Regions from separate parts of the Micromonospora sp. NPDC049891 genome, predicted to be linked through region 3. Evidence: riboswitches for the same ligand, from Rfam matches in the RefSeq annotation. Region 3 holds a riboswitch; each other region holds the start of a gene.
The links. Region 3 has a riboswitch for cobalamin ahead of AB0I71_RS24580 (peptidase). Riboswitches for the same ligand answer to the same signal wherever they lie in the genome.
Positions count from the first base shown of each region.

Region 1: another riboswitch for cobalamin. It lies ahead of AB0I71_RS03385 (ribonucleoside-diphosphate reductase subunit alpha); the one in region 3 lies ahead of AB0I71_RS24580 (peptidase).
Region 2: another riboswitch for cobalamin. It lies ahead of metE (5-methyltetrahydropteroyltriglutamate--homocysteine S-methyltransferase); the one in region 3 lies ahead of AB0I71_RS24580 (peptidase).

Region 1 is NZ_JBFAML010000002.1:14,452-19,818, reverse strand. Features, by position in the region: gene AB0I71_RS03390 (ribonucleotide-diphosphate reductase subunit beta) at 1-490, opposite strand, end outside; gene AB0I71_RS03385 (ribonucleoside-diphosphate reductase subunit alpha) at 481-2,841, opposite strand; cobalamin riboswitch at 2,982-3,188, opposite strand; gene AB0I71_RS03380 (hypothetical protein) at 3,260-3,697, opposite strand; gene AB0I71_RS03375 (hypothetical protein) at 3,694-3,843, opposite strand; gene AB0I71_RS03370 (helix-turn-helix domain-containing protein) at 3,990-4,997, opposite strand; gene AB0I71_RS03365 (hypothetical protein) at 5,252-5,367, shown strand, end outside.
Region 2 is NZ_JBFAML010000015.1:75,086-80,452, reverse strand. Features, by position in the region: gene AB0I71_RS20005 (DHA2 family efflux MFS transporter permease subunit) at 1-841, shown strand, start outside; gene AB0I71_RS20000 (GNAT family N-acetyltransferase) at 964-1,605, shown strand; gene AB0I71_RS19995 (hypothetical protein) at 1,779-2,333, opposite strand; gene AB0I71_RS19990 (DUF6817 domain-containing protein) at 2,497-3,030, shown strand; gene coaD (pantetheine-phosphate adenylyltransferase) at 3,027-3,512, shown strand; cobalamin riboswitch at 3,639-3,849, shown strand; gene metE (5-methyltetrahydropteroyltriglutamate--homocysteine S-methyltransferase) at 3,962-5,367, shown strand, end outside.
Region 3 is NZ_JBFAML010000023.1:59,008-64,374, forward strand. Features, by position in the region: gene AB0I71_RS24575 (hypothetical protein) at 1-445, opposite strand, end outside; gene AB0I71_RS24580 (peptidase) at 483-1,526, opposite strand; cobalamin riboswitch at 1,625-1,771, opposite strand; cobalamin riboswitch at 1,975-2,122, shown strand; gene AB0I71_RS24585 (acyl-CoA thioesterase) at 2,258-2,770, shown strand; gene AB0I71_RS24590 (hypothetical protein) at 2,774-3,055, shown strand; gene AB0I71_RS24595 (hypothetical protein) at 4,000-5,367, opposite strand, start outside.

The sequences.
Region 1 (5,367 bases), on a different contig from region 3:
GCTCGAAGATGGAGTCGATCCACTTGAAGCAGAACTCGGCCTTGCGGGCGATCGACGGGATGTTCTCCACCGCCGCGAACGCCGCGAACCGTTCCCGCTCGTCCGGCACGTAGGTGTCGAGGAGGTTCAGGTAGAACTGGACGTGCACCGCCTCCTCGAACAGTTGCCGCGACAGGTAGAGCCGACCCTCCGGCGAGTTGACGTGCTGGTAGAGGTTGAGCACGAGGTTGTTGGCGACGATGGTGTCGCCGGTGGCGAAGAACGCGACCAGCCGGGACACCAGGTGCTGCTCCGCCGGGGACAGCTTGGCCAGGTCGGCGAGGTCGGAATGCAGGTCGACCTCCTCGACGGTCCAGGTGTTCTTGATGGCGTCCTTGAACCTGTCGAAGAACTGCGGGTAACGCATCGGCCGCAGGGTCAGGTCCATGCCGGGGTCGAGCAGCATCTGCCGCTTGTCGGTGCTGGTCTCGGAAAGGGTGGTCACTGGCATGCCTCGCAGCTCTCGGGATTCTCCAGGGAGCAGGCCAACGCCTCGTCGTCGCTCACCGCGACGACCGGCTTGATGGCGACGGTGGCCTGCTGGATCCGGGTCGCCGGACGCGACCGCAGGTAGTAGGTGGTCTTGAGCCCGGCTTTCCAGGCGTACAGGTACATCGAGGAGAGCTTGCCGATGGTCGGCGCGCTCAGGAACAGGTTGAGCGACTGTGACTGGTCGATGAACGGGGCACGGGCGGCGGCCAGGTCGATGAGCGCCCGCTGCGGCAGCTCCCACGCGGTCCGGAACAGCTCCCGCACGTCCGCCGGCAGCTCGCCGATGCCCTGCACCGACCCCTCGGCCCGCTTGATCTGTTCCCGGATCGGCGCGGTCCACAGTCCGCGCGTCTTCAGCTCCCGCACCAGGTAGGTGTTGATCTGAAGGAACTCACCGGACATCGTCTCGCGTTTGAACAGGTTGGACACCTGCGGCTCGATGCACTCGTAACATCCGGCGATCGAGGCGATCGTGGCGGTCGGCGCGATCGCGACTAGCAGCGAGTTCCGCAGTCCGTGGCGCGAGATCCGCTCCCGCAACTCCGTCCACCGCTGGGCCTGCGTCACCTCCGCGCCCCACAGGTCGGGATGCAACTCACCCTTCGCGGCCCGGGTTTCGGCGTACGCGGGGTGCGGGCCGAACCGTTCGGCGAGCCCGACCGACGTTTCCAGCGCGGTCAGGAAGATCTCCTCCTGTACCCGGGTCGACAGCTCCCGTGCCGGCACCGAGTCGAACGGCAGACGCAACGTGAACAACGCGTCCTGCAGGCCCATCAGCCCGAGCCCGACCGGACGCCAGCGCGGGTTCGACACCGCCGTCTGCTCGGCCGGGTAGTAGTTGATGTCGATCACCCGGTCGAGGAACACCACAGCCGTGCGTACCGTGGCGCGCAGCTTCTCCCAGTCGACGCCGTCGGCGGTGACGTGCGCGCCCAGGTTCACCGACCCGAGGTTGCACACCGCCGTCTCGGTGTCGCTGTTGACCTCCAGGATCTCCGTGCACAGGTTCGACAGGTGGATCGTGTTGCCGGGCGCACCGGTCTGGTTGGACAGTCGGTTCGCCGCGTCCTTGAACGTCATCCAGCCGTTGCCGGTCTGCGCGAGCGTACGCATCATCCGGCCGTACAGGTCCCGGGCCTTCACCGTCCGCACGGCCTTCTTCTCCGCCGCCCGGTACGCCTCGTCGAACGCCTCGCCGAAAAGGTCCGGCAGCTCGGGCGCGTCCGACGGGTCGATCAGCGACCAGTCGCCGTCCGCCTCCACCCGCCGCATGAACTCGTCGGGAATCCAGTTGGCCAGGTTCAGGTTGTGGGTACGCCGGGACTCCTCGCCGGTGTTGTCCCGCAGCTCCAGGAACTCCTCGATGTCCGGGTGCCACGGTTCCAGGTACACGCAGGCCGCGCCCTTACGACGGCCGCCCTGGTTGACCGCCGCCACCCCCGCGTCGAGGGTCTTGAGGAACGGCACGATGCCGTTGGACCTGCCGTTGGTGCCCCGGATCAGCGCGCCCCGACCCCGGACCCTCGACCAGGAGATGCCGATACCGCCGGAGAACTTCGACAGCTTCGCCACCTGGTGGTAGCGCTCGTAGATCGAGTCGAGTTCGTCGCGCGGCGAGTCGACAAGGAAACACGACGACATCTGGGTGTGCCGGGTGCCCGAGTTGAACAGCGTCGGTGAACTCGGCAGGTACGCCAGGCTCGACATCAGCCGGTAGAACCCGATCGCCTCGCCCGGTGTCTGCGACAGCCCGCAGGCGACGCGCAGCAGCCAGTACTGCGGCGTCTCCACCACCAGGCGGGTCTGCGGATGCCGCAGCAGGTAACGGTCCGCGACCGTACGCAGGCCGAAGTACTCGAACCGCAGGTCGCCGTCCGGGTCGACCGCGTCGTCCAGCTTGCGCGAGTTGCGGGCCACGAACGCCGCAGTCGCGTCCCCGATCAGCCCCAGGTCGTGCGCGTACCGGATGGACTGGCTGAAGCTGGCCACCTGCTGTCCCCGGACCTCCTTGTCCACGTACGCGGCCAGCAGCCGCGCCGCCAGCTTCGAGTACTGCGGCTCCGCACCGATCAGCTCGGCGGCCGTCTGGATGGACAGCTTGTCCAGCTCGGCGGTGGTGGCACCGTCGTACAGGCCGCTGATGGTCTTCGTGGCCACCCGCAGCGGATCGACCTCGTCGAGGTCGGTCACCCACCGCTCCACCGCCCGGACGATCTTGTTGACGTCCACCGGTTCCGTGGCGCCGTCGCGTTTGCGGACCTGCATCACATGCCGGCGCTGCTCCGACACACCTGCGTCGGAGGCCGGCATCTCCCGCACGACCGTCACGTCTCTCTCCTCGCGCCGTCTGCTGAGGGCCTCGGACACGCGGGAGGACGCCACGGACCCGCGCCGAGGGCGCGGCCGTTGATGGCGTCGGCCGTCCCACGCGGCCTGCGGCCGCCGCCCACGAGTGCGGGCGGCGTGCTGGCAGGTCTTCGGACTCGTGGGCGTGCTCACGCGCTCCTACTGGCCGTCGCTTCCCAGGCCGGGGCCCAGTGCGTTGTGACGGCTGTCGTTCCCACTCACCGCTGCGGGGCAGTCCCGGATTCGCACCGGGTTCCCTCTTGCCTCGGCCGCCCCGGATGGGCGCCCGAACCAGCTACAGGTGACACCATATATGGGTCACCCACGAACGCAAGACACCAGATGGTGTGTCGGCGAGTCCTGCAACAGATGTCACATCCGGCTACGCCGTCCGGCCGGTGCGTGCTTGACCGGTCGCAGGCAGGCGGGCGTACGAAGAGGACGGCGGATGCGACGGGGTCCTGATCGTCGGCCACGCCCCGGCGTGGCTACCCGCCCCGCAGGTACACCGCAGCCACGCGAGAAACCGGGTCGTCAGCTCGCCGGGGTCCTCACGCGGCAGGTCGTCCAACGCCGCCGTCAACAAGGCACCCGCGTACATCGACAGGCCCACCCGGTCCCGGCCGTACGCCTCGGCAAGCCGCACCCGCGCTGGGGCGCACGGCCACGACGGTTCGCCCTCGCAACTGGCGCACGTCCACTCCGGCCGGCGGGGCAGGTGCTCGTCGGCGAGCCGGGCGGGCAGGGCGTCGACGGCCCGGCCGATTCGCACCGCCTCGGCGGCCATCGCGTCCCGATAGCTGACGGCACGCCCAGTCATGCCGGCCACCGGGCTTTGCGCCGGGCCTGGTCGAGCAGGCGTTGCCGGGCGGCCTCCTGCTCGACGGTCTCCCGCCGCTGCCCGCCGTCAGCCAGCGGTATCGGCCGCTGCCGCAGCCACCACCAGAACCTGTGCCACCTGCTCACGCCATCACCTCCGCCGAAGTTCGAGGACGGGGGCGGCGGTACGTGGGGGCGCACCGCCACCACCCACAAGAATCGTGCGATGGCCGTGGGCACTCAGGGCAGGTGCGAGGCGTCCGGCGTCCTGTCCGGGACGGTTGACGGACAGCTCAGCCGGTAGCGACCGCGAGTGCCTGCCGATACTCCTGCGTCCATGCGGCGTCCCGCTGGTCAGGCGGCAACCCAGCCAACCCGGCGCGCAGATTGTCGATGCCGGCCGACGTGTCGCCGAGCGCCAGATAGGCCAGCCCGAGGCCCATCCTGCTGAACGTGGGCGTCAGCCAGTAGGCCAGGACCGGTGCCTGCTCGCGCTCGGCCGCCTCGGTGAGGTCACTCGCCGCACCGAGGAGCCCTGCCGCTGAGTGCCGATCGCCGAGTAGCGCGAACCCGTGGGCGGCCTGGACCGCGTCGCCGACGCGTTGCAGGGCCGTCGCCCCGGGTGTGTGGTACGCGGCGAGGAAGTGTCGCACGATGCCGCGCGGGTTGCCCCGCTGCCGCTCCAGGTAGCCTCGGAAGTTCTCCACCTGCGCCGCGAGCGGGCCACTGTCAACGGCGTCGGCCTGCCTGGCGGCCTCGGTCAGCACCTGTATCGCCTCGCCATCGTTGCGGGCTTCGGCATGCAACCAGCCGACGAACTGCGTCCACTCCGCCACCAACTCGTGCAGCTGGCCGACGTACGGCCCGGCGGCCCGCTCGGCGAGTTGCTGCACAGCGGACTGCTGCGCCACCATGGCCGGCAGCGTCACCGGAGCCGGCAGAACGTCGTCAAGGCGGCGTTGCGCAGCCAGCACCTCGGCGAGCGACCGCACCGCAGCGGCGTCGAGGCGGGTCGGTTCGGCGAGCACGTACGCCAGGCGGTCATCGTCGTCGGGGGTGGTCACGGTCGGGGCATCGACCACCATCGCGGCCAGCTTCCCGCCGGCCTGCAGGGTGTCGTCAAGGTGTGCGGCGAGTTCCCGGGACGGTCGAGTACGACCCGTCTCGAGGTCGTGCACGTAGCTCTTCCCGACGTACGCAAGGCGAGCCAGATCGCGCAGTGACAGGCCACGGACACGTCGAAGTCGGGCAAGCTCAGCGGGGAACCGTGGGTCAACGATGGTGCGCGCGCTCGGCGGCATGGCGAAGCTCCCAGGTGGAGGACTGTGCGGCGATCCGCTGGCCCCCACACCCGCGAGCCGCCACAATCGACGGTACCCGGCTCCGACATGCAGCGGCAGCAAACGTCAGACGAGCCAGGCCCGTGTCGGCGACATGGCGGCTCGCGCAGACCTGTCGAATCCGGTCATCGGCGGAGGCACGACGCCGCGTCATCGTCATCGGCCCGAGACTCAACCGAGCTCGGAGGTCGACCCTGCTCTGCGATCGTCAGAGCATGGTCGCCCCGACGCGCGCGAGGACACGGCGGATCGTCGCCACGCTGGCCGCCGCGCTGCTCGTCCTGACCGGCCTGACCTCCTGCACGCCAGAGATCAAGGGCATCACCGGCCT
Region 2 (5,367 bases), on a different contig from region 3:
CCTCGTCGGCCTTGCCGCGCTTGTCACGTTCGTGACCTGGGAACTGCGGCGCCGGGACGCCGCACTACTGGACGTACGCCTGTTCCGCGAGCGGGGCCTGGCCGGCGGTTCGCTCACGCTCCTGGTCGTCTTCGGCGTCCAGGCAGGCATCGCCGTGGTCCTCTTCCCGTTCTTCCAGGCCGTGCTCGGCTGGTCGGGACTGCTGTCCACCCTCGCGATGATGCCGATGGCGGTCCTGATGATGATGACGTCCGCGCTGGCCCCTCGCCTGGCCACCCGCATCGGCCCCCGATCCACGATGGCCCTCGGCATCGCGCTGGGTGGCCTGGGTCTGACCCTCATGGCCCTGGTCGTCTCGGTGGACGGCGGCTACCTCTCCGTCCTGCCCGGCATGCTCGCCATGGGCGTCGGCATGGGCTTCGCGATGACTCCCTCCACCGAGGCGATCACCAGCTCCCTCCCCGCTGCCAAGCAGGGCGTGGCCTCCGCGCTCAACGACATCACCCGCGAGTTCGGCACCGCGCTCGGCGTCGCCATGCTCGGCGCACTGGTGTCGGCCGGCTACCGCAGCTCCATCGACGACAAGCTGCACGGCGTCCCCGTGGCCACCGCCAGCACCGCCCGTGCAGGAATCGCCACCGCCCTGGACGCGGCCAAGGAGGCCAGCTTCCACAACCCGCAGGTGGTCCACGCCGCGCAGCAGGCCTTCGTCGACGGGTGGCGGCAGGCCATGCTGGTGGGCGTTGCCGTCATGGCCGCCATGTTCCTCGTCGTCCTGGCCCGCGGCCCCGAGCGCCGCCCCGCCCGGGCAACCGAAGCCACCGAGACCATCGCGGGCTGACCACCTGGGAGCACGGGCGCTCGCGGTGAGTTCACGGGGCACCACGGTCACCGTGCAGCTGACATGCTCGGGATGCTGTCGGGACCAACCGTGCGGACCGCCGGAGCCGGGAAAGGATAATCATGGGCAGCGAACTGGCCGACATCCTCGATGCGGCGGCCCAGGGGCGTTTCCCGGCACCGGACGGCGGCATCACCGTGGTGCCACAGCCAAGCAGCCGCGACGCCGGAGTTGTCGCTTTCACCGCCCATTCCGTGATCTTCACCGACGAGGACCCGCTGTGGGTACGCCGCACCCTGGCTGCTCTCGACTGCGACGCCCTGGCGGCCGCGATGAATCCGGCCTTCCTGAGCGCGCTGCTCGACCGCACCCGGCGCTCGATGGACACGATCGACCTCTTGACGGTGGCGAGCCCCCTCGCCGGTGAGCCCCAACTGAAGCTGGAAGAAACTGCGGGCGCGGATCATCCACGTCAGGTCAGGGCACGGAAGCGCCGTGATGACCTCCGGGTCTGGGCGGCCGACGGCGGACTGGTCATCCTCGGCCGCGGTGTGGCAGGCCGCTGGGAAACGGCGATCGAGGTCGACGAGGGGCATCGCCACCGGGGCCTCGGGCGGGCACTGGCGACGGCCGCCCGCCATCTGGTGCCCGACGGCCAGCCCGTCTGGGCGCAGCAGGCCGCCGGCAACGCCCGCAGCGTCCGCGCTTTCCAGGCGGCTGGCTTCCGGCCGGTGGGAGCCGAAGCGCTCCTGCTCGACCCGTAGGCGTCACTGAGAACGGGCGGTTCGGGTCGCTGAGGACACCCTCGCCCGCCCGCGCCGTCCGCAGGTCCGCGATGACGACGCATTGTCGGCGGACGGTCCCTGCCGCTGGCGGCCGCCCGGTACCAGCAGGGCAACGGGCGGCCGGTAGCGCGCGTGGCTGGCTGCCTTCGTGGTCAGCTCAACGTGAAGGTCACGTCGTCGACGTCGAAGGTCGTGACGCCGTTACCGGCCGTCTCGCTGGCGAGGAAACTGGCCGTCGCGGTGCGCTCGGTCGTCGCGGTCCCGGTCGACATGCTGTACTGCCGCCACTGTGACCCGCCGTCGAAGGCCAGTGAGAACCTGGTCTTCGGGGGTATCCCGGTGACCGCCAGCCCGACGTTCAGGTAGTCGCCGCGCATGGTCTCGGTGGTGGTGGTCCGGACCCAGAAGCGGACCGTCAGGTCGCAGTCTGCCGGCACCGTGACGGTGGTGCGCAGCAGGTCGGTACGCGTGACGTCCAACCCGGCGAAGGTGGCGTACGCCCGGCCGGTGTGTGCCGGCCGGGCCGCGTCGCCGAGCACGACGATGCGGGGTCCGGCATCCCAGCCGGTGGTGCCACGCTCGAATCCCGGATTCGAGTGGATCTGCCCGGCGCAGGGTGCGCCGGCGGCCGGCCGACCACTGGGCGCACTGCCCGTGCTCAGCACCAGCAGGGCCGCAGCGAGGGCGGTGGTGACGAACGCTTTCATCAATCCTCCCCGTGTCAAGACGTTCGAAGAACGATGCCAATCGACCATGCTCGATGAGATTCGGGGCGTCAAGCTCTTCCCGGGTTCCGGCGCCCGCAGTGCTGTGACATATTGCCCACCCGCGGGGCCAGCGGTTCCGGCAGCCGATACCTACAGTCGGGCCATGGGCACCGACGAAGGCGCGCGGGGCTGGCTCCGCCGGCATGGGGCGGAGCAGATCGCGCACCCGGGGGGCAACCTGTACGCCCACCTGTGTCGAGTCAGCGACCGACTTGCCGTGCTCGGCTGCGGCGATGAGGTGCGGGCCGCGGGCCTCACCCACGCCGTCTACGGCACCGACGGGTTCGACCTCGCCCTGCTTGACCGGGCCGATCGCTCCGTACTGCGGGACCTCGTCGGGGCCGACGCCGAGGAGCTCGTCTACCTGTACGGCGCCTGCGACCGTGGACGCAGCTGGCGGGAGCTGGCACGGACCGGCCAGGTGTTCGACCGTTTCGCAGGGCAGGTGAGGACACCGAAGCCGGCTCAGCTCCGGTCCCTCGTGGACCTGAGCATCGTCAACGAACTGGACGTCATCGAGCACGATCCCACGGTGGCGGCCCGCTACGGCGGTTACTTCCAGGAAGTGTTCGCCTCATGGTCGCCACTCGCCTCCGAGCAGGTCATTCGCGACGTGCAGCGGGTCCTGCGGCCGTGAGACCCGGACCATCCGCCGGGCCGCCCGCGGCGGCGCGACCCCCCGGTCGGGTACGCGTACGAGCGGTCTACCCCGGCAGCTTCGACCCCTTCACCGCCGGGCATCTGAACGTGGTGGAGCGGGCCTGTGCCCTCTTCGACGACGTGGTCGTGCTCGTCGCGGTCAACAGCGGCAAGCACCCGGGCGCCGACGAGCGGGAACGAGCCGCCGCTGTCCGGGCCGCGTTGCCTGTCGAATGGCCCTCCGTCACCGTCGCGGCCTGGCGCGGGCTGACCTCCACCTACTGCCGTCGCCACGACGTAGGTGTGATCGTGCGCGGCGTGCGTGACACCACAGACCTTCAGGCCGAGTACCGACTCGCCGCGATGAACCAGTCGCTCGGTGTCCCCACCCTGTTCCTGCCCGCGCAGCCGGAACTGAGCAGGGTGTCGTCGACCGCGGTGCGTACGGTGGGGACGTCGCCCTCGTCCGCCCGGTCGTAGCCTGCCGCCATCGGCGCAACCCTGCCGCACCGCCGCGCCGGAACATCTGACACCGGCGAACCGGTCAGCGGCGCACGCCGTCCCGTACGTCGGACACTCCCGACCGGTCGGCACGCTCTGACCCGTACCATGGCCGGTGGCGCTGGTTCGTCCCGTCCGCTCGGGCGGGACGTCGCAAGAGGGAACCCGGTGTGAGACCGGGACTGCCCCGCAGCGGTGAGTGGGAACGACCGCCGTCAACAAGCACTGGACCGCGAGGTCTGGGAAGCGACGGCCAGTAGGCGACCTGGTGTCATGCCCGCGAGTCCGAAGACCTGCCAGTGCTGCGCACGCCGCCGGTGTGCGCCGCCGGCGGCCTCTCGGGAGGGTCAGGGCGGAAGCCGGTACCCGAGGTGTACCCGTCTTCCCCTCTCCGTGTCCGCCGGACACTTCGAGGGAAGGACCCCCTGGTGAGTACCGCATTCGGGCAGAGCACCGTGCTCGGCTACCCACGCATCGGTGCCAATCGTGAACTCAAGAAGGCTGTCGAGGCGTACTGGGCCGGCGCTGTCGACGCCGAGGCTCTGGACAGCACCGCCGCCGGACTGCGGGCGCAGGTGTGGCGGACGCTCCGCGACGCCCGGCTCGACGCGATCCCGTCGAATGTCTTCTCCTACTACGACCACATGCTCGACACCGCCGTGGCCGTCGGCGCCGTCCCGACCCGGTTCACCCGGCTGGGCCTGTCCACCCTGGACACCTACTTCGCCATGGCGCGGGGTGTCGACGCCGAGCCGGCGCTGGAGCTGACGAAGTGGTTCGACACCAACTACCACTACCTGGTGCCGGAGATCGCCCCCGACACCGTCTTCACCGCTAATCCGGCGAAGGCGTTGGGCGAGTACGCCGAGGCCCGCGACCTGGGCATCACCACCCGGCCGGTGTTCGTCGGACCCGCCACGTTCCTGCTGCTGGCCAAGGGTGAGGATCCCTTCGCCCGCCTCGACGACCTGGTCGAGACGTACGCCCGGATTCTCGCCGCCCTGGCCGACGCGGGCGCCGGCTGGGTGCAGCTGGACGAGCCGGGCTACGTCGCCGACCGCACCCCGGTCGAGATCGACGCCCTGCGCCGCGTCTACACCCGGCTCGGTGAACTCACGCACCGACCCCGGATCTTCGTCGCGACCTACTTCGGTGACCTCGGCGACGCGCTGCCCGCCCTGCTGGGCACCCCTGTCGAAGCCGTCGGTCTGGACCTGGTCGCCGGACCGGGCAACCTGCACCGGCTCGCGGCCGCCGGACCACTGGGTGGCAAGACGATCGTCGCCGGCCTGGTCGATGGGCGCAACATCTGGCGCACCGACCTGCGGGCCGCCGTCGCGGCCGGCGCGACGGTCGCCGGGCTGGCCGACCACGTCGCCGTGTCCTCGTCCTGCTCGCTGCTGCACGTGCCGGTCGACCTGTCCGCCGAGACCCACCTCGACCCCCGGCTGTCCGAGCGGCTGGCGTTCGCCCGGCAGAAGGTCGACGAGGTCGTCGTGCTCGGCCGCGCGCTGCGCGACGGCACCACCGCGCTACCCGAGCCCCTGCCGGGGACCCCGGCGGACTGGCGTCACGACGACGTACGCGGTCGCCTGGCCGCGCTGCGTCCCACCGACCGGCAGCGTGGTGACTACCCCACCCGGGCCGCCCGCCAGCAGGAGCGGCTGGGCCTGCCGGAGCTGCCGACCACCACGATCGGCTCGTTCCCGCAGACCGCCGAGCTGCGCAGGGCCCGCGCCGCGCACCGGGCCGGCCACCTCGACGACGCCGGCTACGCCCACCGGATGCGCGCCGAGGTGGAACAGGTCATCCGGTTGCAGGAACAGCTCGGCCT
Region 3 (5,367 bases):
AGCCCTCGACCGTGCCCGGGGCCGGGTTGTAGCTGGTCGCTCCCAACGTGCTGTAGGTCCAGGAGGCGCCGCTGCCGGAGGCGTGCCAGTACGACCAGTACGCGCTGGCCGGCGGGGTGTTGATGCAGGGTTCCGTCGCGGCGGTCGGCTTGCCGTTGATCCGGCAGATGAAGGCCAATCCCCATCGCTGCGTACCGGTCACGGTGAAGCCTGCGCCCTGCAGGGCGGCCAGGCCCGTGGCCGGGTCACCGAGCGCGCACGCCACCTGGACGCCGCCGCCGAGCGCACCGTAGTCGACCACCACGGTGACCCCCGACGTCCCGGTGCACGCGGCGGCCTGCGCGGCCCGTGGAGACGGCTCGACAGCAATCAACCCGACGGCGACGACAGCCACCGCCGCGATGCTCGCCAGCCACCGACGGGCGGGAAGATGGACCTGGGACATGAGCACTCCTTGTGGTGGGACGGAATCTGCCGGCCGGTCAGCGGCAGGGCAGAGTGGGTGCGCCGGCGGTCGCGGTGACGGTGGAGAGCCGGGCATATCCGGTGCCGGTCAGACCGAGGACAGCCTGCGCGGTGGCGCGGGGGGCGGTACCGGGATCGAAGACGCCGCCGTCGAAGTCGACAGCGCCCCGGTCGGCGACCGGGGCGGCACACCCGACCTGAAGATCGGCCAGGAACACGCGGGCCCGGAGCCAGGCCAGCGGCCGGCCGCCGTCGCGCAGCGCCTGGGCGGCCAGTCCGGTGCTGTTGGCGTTCGCGACCCCACCGGCGTTGGTGAACCCACCGTCGTCGCCTTGCACCGAGAGCAGCCAGTGCAGCCCTGCGGCGGCATCAGCCTTACGACCGGCGGCCCGCAACGCCTGCACCGCGACGGCCGTCACGTCCACATCGGACGCACAGGCCGGCTGCGCGGGCAGCAGCGGATAGCCGCCGTCGGGGCACCGGGTACCCGCCAGCCATCCGGCAGCGGCCGCCGGCACACCTTGCGCGGTGCGGTCCAGCGCGAGAATCGCGAAGGACTGGCTGAACGCGTTGCTGAAATCACCCCACGCCGACCGGTCGGTGAAGCGGCCGCCGGACGTCTGGAGCGATTCCAGCCGGGCGATGAGGTCGACACCGCCGACGTCGGTCGGGTCACCGCCGCGGACCGCGACGGCGAGTGCGAGCTTGGCGGTCGCGCCCGCGTACGCCTCGGTGGTGCCGTCACCGATGTACCCGTCACGCACGTCCGGCCGGGTCGCCCAGGCCAGGGCTCGCGCGCCGAAGTCGTCGGCGACACCGGTGGCGGCGAACGCGAAGACCGCGTCCAGGGTCAACCCCTGGTCCGGGTACGCGACCCCGTCGAAGACGGCCTCGAAGCGTTCCCCGTCGACAAGCTGTCGGGCCAACCAGCCCGCGGCCGCATCGGATCGGACGGTGCCGGCCTGCGGGGGCGCGGCCATCACGGGTGTGGTCAGAGTGAGGGCGGCGAGCACACCGCAAAGCAGGGCGAGCAGGCGGTGCCGGCTCAGGCGGACGACCATCGGACGCGCCTTTCCGGCCCGGCGGTCGTCAGAAACCCGGCCCGCCCGGCGACGGCGCGGCTGGCCGGCCTCCGACCCGTGGGCCACGACGGGTGGGGAGCAGAAATCGCGGGTGCGGCAGGTATTCGGGCTCGCCACCAGGGAAGCTCCCGGCGGCCTACCGTTGCGGGCCAGCGCCGGACTTCGACCGGACTTCCCCCGCACACACACGCGGTTGTTCAGTTGTCGCGCCAGTCTCGTCTGCTCCCACAGCCACTGTCAATCCGCTACCGATCGCACACGGTGGGTCGTGACGGCGAGGTTCGTGGCGATCGCGGCCACGGGCCGACGCTCGGCGTCGGAGTGATGGGGCAACTCGCCACAGGTACCCGGGCCGGACGGTCGTCGGACCGGGTCAGGATAGGGTGGCCGACGGCGCTGGTTCGCCCGGCCGTGCGGTCGGGCGTCGTAAGAGGGAACCCGGTGAAAGTCCGGGACTGCCCCGCAGCGGTGAGTGGGAACGACAGCCGTCACCACGCACTGGGCCGCCCGGCCTGGGAAGCGACGGCCAGTAGGAGACCGGCCGAGTCCGGCACCGCCCACGAGTCCGAAGACCTGCCCGCGCTGCGGACACAAGGTGTGTGCGCTGCCGTCGACCTCGCGGGCGGGTCGGGCGGGTGACGCGCCGAGACGGCGCGTCCTCGACGTGCGCGCCGACGGGTCGGTGGCTTGTTCCCCGAGGACGGACACCCGTGCACGACACGACCACTCTCGCCGGCCGACCACCGTCAGCCTCCCACCTGACCCTGTCGCAGATCATGGACCAGCACCACACCAACCTGATGGGCACGGTCCACGGCGGCCGGATCCTCAACCTCATCGACTCCGTCGCCGGAGTGGTCGCCGCCCGGCACTCCGACGGCCCGGCCGTCACCGCCGCCATTGACGAGACCGCCTTCCTGCGCGCGGTCCGGGTCGGCGACGTCGTACACGTCGACGCCCGGATCACCTGGGCGGGACGCAGCTCCATGGAGGTCACCGTCAAGGTCACCGCCGACCGGTGGGACCGCGCCGTGCCACCGACCGACGTGGCCACCGCCCACCTCGTCATGGTCGCCGTCGACGACAACGGCCACCCCCGCCCGGTGCCGCCACTGCTACCCCAGACCGACGAAGACCGGCGCCGCTACCGCGAGGCACAGATCCGCCGCGAGCACCGCCTGGCCCTGCGGCAGGCCCTGCTCGACGGCACCGAGGAGCACTGAGACGTGCTCGGACTCTCCGCGGCGGCCCTCGCGGGCTACCTCGCCGTGATCTTCATGTGCGTCACGGGCACGATGATGTGGTGGACCCGCCGCAGCACCGCCTCCGGCCTTGCCGCGCCCCGGGCAAAACTCCCGCTCTGGGACAACAGGACCCCGCTCGGCGCGATGGTCGTGCTCGGCGTTTTCCTGCCCCTGTTCGGCCTGTCCCTGCTGGTCATCTTCGCCCTGGACCAACTCCTGATCCGCCGGCTTCCCGCACTGCGAAACTTCTTCGGCACCGTCTGACCCTGCCGAGCGCCGGCCGGCCCAACGTTCCGGGGAACCATCAACGGTGACCGGCCGCCTATCCGTAGGCGTGACTGGGTCGTCCGGCGCCGGCTTCGGTTTCCGGCACCCGCCTCGATTCGTGTGACTCGCAAGACGGCCAGCTACCCCGCCGCGTACCAAGCGGGTACGCCAGCACACCGGCGGGGCCGCTTCTGACGGTACGAGCCGGCACCCCGGTACCACACTGTTTTGCGCCCCACATTCCGCCCCGGCAGCACCCGAACAGGCGGCGCAGTCGAAAGATCCCTGGCCAGAGGCCGTTTCGGACGAAGTCTCAACACCGATCACCGAAGTACAGTGTGGGGCGCTGGGTGACCACGGCTGTGACCACGAGATCACAAACAATCGGCGCCAGTCGATGACTGACGCCGATTGACCTGCATAAACGCAAGGTGGAGCCGAGGGGACTCGAACCCCTGACCCCCACACTGCCAGTATGGTAACGATTCTGTCACGCCGTACCGCCGGATGCCAACAGGTGCTCTGAGCAGGGAAAGCTCTCTACGTCAAATCACACCCCCTGTCGCCACTTGTCACGCGATGACGGCTATTTGATCTTGGGCTGTGACCACCGAAGTGACCACGCTCAGTGTGGGAGGCTTCGTGCCACCCCGTCCAGCCAGCGCCGCCGCACCAGACCGAATAGCACATGGATACGATTCGGGAAAACAGGTGGTCTTCGCGATATCCGCACCAACGAGGCCGTTCACCTCGCCCGGCGGAACCGTAAACCCGAGCCACCCAGCAGGCGTGACCCGGCTGGTCGTCACCGGGCGGCCGTGACGCCGGGATCCGCCCGGCGCACGCCCCAGGACTGGTTTATCCAGTGCGCACTCCAGCGTCGCCGATGTCCGACAGATGATTGGGAGAGGACGGCGGCTTCCGAGGATTCGGCCGAGCTGTCACTGCTTCCCTTGGATGTCTTCGACCCGTTGGCCCTGACCGACCCCGGTGTTCGTGACTCCGGGAACGACTGAGCGCTGTGAGGTGAGATCGATCGTCGCATGTGTGCTCATGATGCCGGTGGCGAGGTCATTGTCGGCGACGATTATCTGAATTTTCCTGCCGTAGGTCTCCGCGAGAGTTACTAGTCGGGCATATAGGCGTCGGCCCAGTGCCACGTCTGGTTCCCGGTTACCGATTGCCTTACGTGGCGAGTCGATGATCAGGAGGTCGGGGAGAAGGACGCCGGGGTGGTCGATAGCTGTCGTGAGTAGGGTCAGGTGGTAGGCGACGTTGAGGGCGGTGCTGGCTCCGCCGCCGCTCGCTTGGAGTGCCTCGAACTCCGTGTCGCCTACCAGCGGCAGGAAAGTTGTGGGGTCGATTCGAGCTACGCCGTCAACAGGTATGCCGATGCGTTCGACTTCCTCCTTGAACGCCTCGTCAATGTCTTCGAGTTGAGTGCCGCGGCGCCGTAGAGCCTTCTCTCGTTCGGTGATGTCGACTGCGAGTTGACGCTGGGTTTTGCGGTGCTGGGCCACCTGTGCGCGAAGCTGGTCGAGCCGGCGCCACATCGCAGCGTGGCGGTTGGTCTCGTCAATCCTCTGCCGCAGGGCTTCTGTCTCGCGGCTCAGTCGCGCAACTAGTTCGATCCGGGGAGATACGGCTCCCGCAGTCGCCTGGTCGTACTCACGGTGGAGCGCCTCCAGTTCGGCATCTGCTTGGCTCGCTGCCTGTTGGGCCTGTGCATGGGCTGCGATATCGCTGCGCAGCAGTTGCTCGGTTTCGGCCATCTGGTCGTGGATGCGCCCGACGTTCTGAGCCGAGGACTGGATGTCGCCTAGGCCCACCGGCTCGATCGGCTGGCAGCAGAGGAGGCAGTCCGTCTCGGCGAGCTCGCGTGGGCCGAGTTCCTGCATGCATCGAGGGCAGGTGGAGAACTCGAACGGAGAGAGGAGTCCGACCGCTGTGCTGAGACGTTCTGCCTTGGCGAGATCCAGGTTCAGCTGAGCTAGTATCGCTTCCCTGCCGCGTATCGCCATCGCCATGAGGTCGGCTTCCTCGTGACGCTTCTTCGAGTTGGACAGCGCTGCGGATAACCGTCCCCGGCGTTCCTCTTCAGCCGCTGTCAGGGCCTCGACCTCCTCTCGCGTCGCCCGGAGCCGGTCCTCGGCCGCTCCGAGCTGTTGCAGAAGTTGTAGACGCCGTGCGCGCAGCTCGTCGGGGTCGGCTATGCCGTCCTCTCGGATGAAGCGGTCGATTGCGATGGCATCCTTCTCCAGTTGTTTGGCTTGGTCGCGCTCAAGACCTCGCCGGCGTTTGAGGTCGAG